Regions from separate parts of the Lysinibacillus sp. FSL L8-0126 genome, predicted to be linked through region 1. Evidence: riboswitches for the same ligand, from Rfam matches in the RefSeq annotation. Region 1 holds a riboswitch; each other region holds the start of a gene.

Region 1 (2,208 bases):
TAGCCTGTACAATCATTGGTGTACCACGGAAAAATTCAACATAGCATGTCAGGATAAAATTAATAAGCTTTAAGCTATAAAATTTTAAACCTTTTTTACGAACTGGAATCGTATGCATAATTCCAATGAAAAATCCGATGAATGCACCAATAATTGTACTAATAATCGAAATCAGTAACGTATAATACGCACCTCGTAAAAACATTTGCCAGTTGTTTTCAATAATTGAAAGTATCCATTCAAGACTCATGATGTTCCTCCTAACAATGTCATGTTGCTTGCTTATTTCCTTCGTGTCCTAGCTATTTCTACTATTCTATGATTTGTTACGCTAGGACATTATCATTATGTAGAGAGGTTCTCATTTTGATAATGATGAAATGATCATGCACGGACCAGCAACTAGCCCGTGCCTTGTCATTATTGTGCTGCTGGTTGTTGAGAAATCGCTTCTTCCATAATCGCTTGACGATCGTCTTCCGAAATACCTTTTAGGATTTCGTTGATTTTTTCACGGTTTGCATCGTCTTTACGTAAGCCTACAGCAATCGAAGTATTGGAAAGATCCGTATCAAAGCCTTCTTCAAATGCGACATATGTGAACTTATCGTTGGCAGCAGCAGCGGAAATACCTTCTGGACGTTCTGCTACATAGCCATCAATTTTGCCAGCCTCTAAAGCGACACGCATTGCGGGGAAGCTTTCCATTGCTGTTTGTTTTTCTACACCGTTAATTTGATCAATAACGTTGTAGTTCGATGTATTTAATTGTGAAGTAATTTTAGCACCAGAGAAATCTTGAATCGATTTTGCATTTTCATACTTGCTACCTTTCTTAATAACCATAACGAAATCAGAAGTATAGTAGTTTTCTGTAAAATCAATCGTTTTCTTACGCTCTTCAGTTGGTGACATACCCGCGATAATCGCATCAATTTTGTTAGATTGTAGCGCTGGTACTAATCCGTCCCATTCCATTTTGACAATGACTAGCTCTTTGCCTAAGCCTTCAGCAATTTTTTTTGCCATTTGGACATCGTAGCCGCCTGCATACTCTGCATTATCAGCAATTTTCACTGCACCATTAGCATCACCTTGCTGTGTCCAGTTAAATGGTGGATAGCCAGCCTCCATTCCGATTCGGAATTCACCGCCACTTGCTTCCTTGTCAGCACCAGCATCACCTGAACCGCCATCCTTTTTGTCGCTAGTGCCACATGCAGCTAGCACAATTGCTGTCATGATAGAGATCATTACTAACAACCATTTTCTTTTCATAAAAAACTCTCCTTTTCTGTAAAAAAATAAGACAACTGTAATAAAAAAGACCTAAGTATATTGAACTTAGGTCTTACCTTGTATGACAGTTGCCCAAATCCTCACTATAATTTCCATTTTCCGAGATAGCACAACCTAGTAAATCTGGAAATCCATTTACTAGGACAGTCCTGCACTTATTCACTGCAGACCCAGCATAAAAGTACGAGCTCCTTTTATACTTCGGCGATATTTCCTTCTTCATTGCGTCTTCGCTTGCTTGAACTCAACAATGAACTAATAAATACCGCGCCTCTACCTCACTGGTAAACGTTAGTGAGGTTTGTTTATTTAATTGATATTTAGATACTACTATAAAACTAGTACACTCGTCAAGACAGTTTTAACATTTTTCTGACTAATGACAATATTAGGATATTGTTCGTTCTCTATTCATTTTAAATCGTTAAGCTTCTATCGATATTTCTGAAAATTAAAACAAATTTTTATTATAGAGTATGTGCTCTATGTGAGAAAAGTTGTGTTTATGTCTTTTTTGCTCCTCTAAACGATATAACATTAGTACTCTTTCAAACATAGAATCGATCAAAATCTTTCGTCATGCATAAAAAAACCCTGCTGAACATTGTTCGCAGGGTTGAATGGCATTATGAATTTAATAGTAAATCTTCAGGATTTTCGATTAATTCTTTAACTGTTTTTAAGAATCCTACAGAATCTTTTCCATCGATGATACGGTGATCGTAAGAAAGTGCTACATACATCATTGGACGGATTTGAACTTCACCATTTACTGCAACTGGACGGTTAACAATTGAGTGCATACCTAAAATACCAGCTTGCGTACCATTCATGATTGGAGTTGACATTAATGAACCGAATACACCACCATTTGTGATTGTGAATGATCCACCAGCCATGTCATTTAAG
Region 2 (2,208 bases), 2.0 Mb from region 1:
GGCGATGTAGATTTCGGGAATCCAAGCAGCAGTCGTATAAAATAATAAAGACTGTAATCCCATTGCACCTGTGACAGCCCAAGTAACAGGTGACTTCCATAAGGGTGTACTCGTCATTTTAGAGGTAGTGGCTGGCTCAGGTTTATTTGATTTCAATTGAGGTATCCAAATTAAAATCGTTACGACCACTAGTACAAGTGCAATGGACAGCGCTCCTTGCCAGCCAAATGATGAATTGGCTATAGGATAGCTAATACCTGCGCCAAGCCCAGCCGTTAAGTTCATCGACATAGTGAAAAATGCCATTAATAAACCAACATGGTATGGAAATTTTAATTTTAATAATCCTGGAATCAGCACATTTCCAAATGATATCGCTATGCCGATGAGTACAGTACCAAATACAAGTAACCCCGTTGTACCAAGGGAACGTAGAACAATCCCCAAGGCTAATAAAATAGTGGATAAAAATAGTGTTAGCTCAAGCCCTAGTTTGCGTGCTACAACGGGCGCAAATGGTGAGATGGTAGCAAAAGCGAGCAATGGAATCGTTGTTAGAAAGCCTGCAAGTACATTAGAAATACCAAGATCGTCACGGATAAATGATATAATAGGGCCAACAACAGTTAGTGGCATTCTTAATGTAGAGGCTATAAAGATAACTCCGAACACTAAAAGTAAGGTTGTTCCCCTCCAGCTAATTTTTTTACTCGGAAAACTAGCGGAATGATCATTTGTAGTCAAAATAAATCCCCCTGTTCGTAACCGCTCTAATTGAACTACTATAACACTTTAACAAACTAATAAAAATAGTAGAAGATTCACAAAATACAGAACATTTATTGTTATATTGAAATGTCAAAGGTCTTATGCTAATATAATAAGCATCATAAATTTAATAATTATATGCCTCATGTTTGTATTGAGGTAGAGGTCGCGATATTTATAAGTATGCTAATGGAAATGACAAGCATTGATGAGATTAGCTGAAAGGGAATATTGCCGAAGTGTGAGGGGACTTGAAAACCTCATGCTGGGGCTGTCTCCGAAAGGAACAGAACTGTCACGTTTGCACAACGTGTTGAGCTATCATTTAGGAAAAACTGAGGATTAACTTAGCCATCACAGTGTATATGTGATGGCATTTTTTTGCCTCGTAAATAGGAAGGAAGCTATATCGTGAGTGAAATAAAAGTAAATCAGCTCGGACATAAAGCGCCAAAGCTGAAAAAAGAATTGAAAAGCCGTCATATCACAATGATTTCTTTAGGCGGTACAATTGGTACGGGACTATTTTTAGCCAGTGGTGGTGCCATTGCACAAGCTGGACCTGGTGGTGCATTGCTTGCCTACGCCCTAATCGGTATTATGGTGTACTTTTTAATGACAAGCTTAGGGGAAATGGCTGCCTATATGCCATCATCCGGTTCATTTAGTACGTATGCAACAAAATTTGTAGATCCAGCACTAGGCTTTGCATTAGGCTGGAACTATTGGTATAACTGGGCAATCACTATTGCAGCAGAAATTGCGGCAGTATCCTTAATTATGAAATATTGGTTCCCTGATAGTTCATCAGCCCTTTGGACAGTATTATTTATTGCTGTTGTACTGTCATTTAATTTACTTTCTGTAAAGAGCTATGGAGAAAGTGAATATTGGTTTGCGATGATTAAAGTAGTGACAGTCATTGTTTTTATTATTATCAGTTTATTAATGATTTTTGGTATTTTAGGTGGACAGGCACCTGTAGGCTTTACTAATTTCTTTATTAGTGATGGACCATTTCACGGTGGCTTCCTAGCTACATTTGGAATTTTCCTAGCAGCCGGATTTTCATTCCAAGGAACAGAGTTACTTGGGATTACAGCAGGTGAAACAGACGATCCAGGAAAAAATATTCCAAAGGCTGTTAAATCCGTATTCTGGCGTATTCTTTTGTTTTATATTTTAGCAATTGGTGCAATCGGAATGTTGATTCCATTTACAGATGAACGCTTATTATCAGAAGATATCGCAGTATCACCGTTTACATTAGTGTTTGACCGCTTAGGTATTGCCTTTGCAGCTTCGTTAATGAATGCCATTATTTTAACGGCTATGCTGTCAGCTGGAAATTCAGGGCTTTATGCATCATCACGTATGCTATGGCAATTAGCAGTGGATGGACATGCGCCTAAGTTCTTCACAAAGCTAAGTCGTCGAGGA
Region 3 (2,208 bases), 1.1 Mb from region 1:
GAGCATATTAAGCCGAAAGAAATTTTTATTCCACAAGCAATTGATGCAGCCATCTTAACGGAGTTATTAGAGCTTAAAGTTCTTACACCAAAAAGAGGTCAAAAGAGGGAATTGGTTGAATTAGCAACTAAAAATGCTGAGATTGCTGTGGCAGCTAAATTCCAGCTAATTGAACGGCAGGAAGAACGGACAATTGGTGCTTGTGAGGCACTTGGTGAAGCAATAGGTATTTCAACGCCATTACGAATTGAGGCATTTGACAATAGTCATATGCATGGCACGGATGCTGTATCGGCTATGGTTGTCTTCATTGATGGAAAGCCTGCGAAAAAGGAATATCGTAAATACAAAACGCGTACGGCTGCAAAGCATGATGATTACGGTGCGATGCAAGAGGTTATACGTCGGCGATATTCGCGTGTCTTAAAGGAAGGCTTGCCATTGCCAGATTTGGTCTTAATTGATGGTGGCAAGGGGCAAATGGAAGTCGCCCGTGAAGTACTAGAAGATGAGCTTGGACTTGTTATACCGATTGCAGGTTTAGCAAAAGATGATAAGCATAATACGTCGCAGCTATTGTTTGGTGATCCACCAGAAGTAATTGCCTTAAAGCGTACTAGTGATGGCTTTTATTTATTACAACGAATTCAGGATGAAGTTCACCGCTTTGCTATTACCTTCTTGCGCCAACAGCATGAGAAGCATGCCATTCAATCGGTGTTAGACCATATTGAAGGTGTGGGGCCAAAACGCAAGCAGCAGTTGCTCAAACATTTTGGTTCAGTTAAGAAAATTCGAGAGGCGAGCGAGCTAGCTTTGCAGGAGGCAGGAATACCTGCTAATTTAGCGAGCCAAATTTATAGCTATTTTCAGCAAGAGTCATTGTCAAAGGAATAGACATGTGCTAAGGTTGTAAATAACATTGTTCATCAATGTGATGAATAGCGAACTGGTGTGGCTAGCATGTTGACGCCAGCGTTAAACCAATTGAATACATTCACTTTATGGTGATGATAGAGGTGCAAGATTCAAGAGTAACACAATGGAGGATGAACAAGTCCAGAGATCGTGTGTGAAAGGGGAGCTTGCCGAAGTATAGCATTGTTGTTTCCTTTGTTGTACTGGTTTTACATTTAAGAAATGTAAGATTGTCGATTCTAAAAGTTTCGGAGAGCTATCACACATGCACAAGTTACGATCATTGTACATGTTATAGGCAGCTTTCACGTTATGTGGAGGCTGCCTTTTAGTTTTCTAGAAGCAGGTGAAATATATGACTGGAAAGGAGAACGCAAGAAATGGCTAAAATAGTGATGAAGTTTGGAGGGGCTGCACTAGCTTCTACTGAACAAATCCAAGAGGCAGCAAGGAAGGCGATTGCTGAAAAGGACAGAGGCTTCGATGTAGTCGTGGTCGTTGCAGCAATGGGACACACAACGAAAGATGTGCAAACGATGGTACATCAACTAACGGACGAAGTGCCCAAACGAGAATTAGCTGCAGTCGTGTCTACGGGCTCTCAATTATCCAGCGCTTTATTTGCCATCGCATTACAGGAAGCGGGCTATGAGGCAGTGTCCTTAACTGGATGGCAAGCAGGTATACATACAGATTGTAAGTATCGTCATGCACGTATCGACTATATCGATGACAGTCGTATTGAAGAACATCTTGTACAGGGACAAATTGTAGTGATTGCTGGAGAACAGGGTATTGATGAGGAACAAAATATTACTACACTTGGCAAAGGCGGAGCTGAAACAACAGCTATAGCACTCGCGGTAGCATTGGAAGCAGAGCGAACTGATATGTACACAAATGTTGACGGTGTTTATACAGCAGATCCACGCTATGTCAGCAAAGCTCAAAAGCTGCAGGAAATCTCCTATGATGAAATGCTGGAGTTATCTAATTTAGGATCACATGTTATTCATCCTCGTGCAGTGGAGTTAGCAAAAAAATTTCAAATGCCCGTTATTATACGCTCTAGCTTAGTAGAGTCAGTAGGTACTTTATTGAAGGAGGAAGTGGAAATGGAGAAAAATTTAGTCGTCCGTGGTGTAGCCTTTGAGTCAGATATTATCCGTTTGACAGTGGGGTATGATGCGTATGCCGATGGTGCATTGGCAGATATGTTTACAATCCTTGCAGAAAACCGCATTAATGTAGATATTATTGTACAGGCAATCATTGATGGCTTAAAACCAA

The links. A riboswitch is a leader RNA that binds a small molecule or an ion and turns the genes downstream of it on or off. The one in region 1 is predicted to bind lysine.
Region 2: another riboswitch for lysine. It lies ahead of MHI34_RS05980 (amino acid permease); the one in region 1 lies ahead of MHI34_RS19075 (transporter substrate-binding domain-containing protein).
Region 3: another riboswitch for lysine. It lies ahead of MHI34_RS13955 (aspartate kinase); the one in region 1 lies ahead of MHI34_RS19075 (transporter substrate-binding domain-containing protein).

What each region holds. Positions count from the first base shown of each region.
Region 1 is NZ_CP152028.1:3,948,831-3,951,038, forward strand. Features, by position in the region: gene MHI34_RS19070 (amino acid ABC transporter permease) at 1-250, opposite strand, end outside; gene MHI34_RS19075 (transporter substrate-binding domain-containing protein) at 421-1,278, opposite strand; lysine riboswitch at 1,397-1,583, opposite strand; gene odhB (2-oxoglutarate dehydrogenase complex dihydrolipoyllysine-residue succinyltransferase) at 1,926-2,208, opposite strand, start outside.
Region 2 is NZ_CP152028.1:1,243,459-1,245,666, reverse strand. Features, by position in the region: gene MHI34_RS05985 (MFS transporter) at 1-744, opposite strand, end outside; lysine riboswitch at 921-1,097, shown strand; gene MHI34_RS05980 (amino acid permease) at 1,180-2,208, shown strand, end outside.
Region 3 is NZ_CP152028.1:2,853,200-2,855,407, forward strand. Features, by position in the region: gene uvrC (excinuclease ABC subunit UvrC) at 1-897, shown strand, start outside; lysine riboswitch at 1,007-1,185, shown strand; gene MHI34_RS13955 (aspartate kinase) at 1,299-2,208, shown strand, end outside.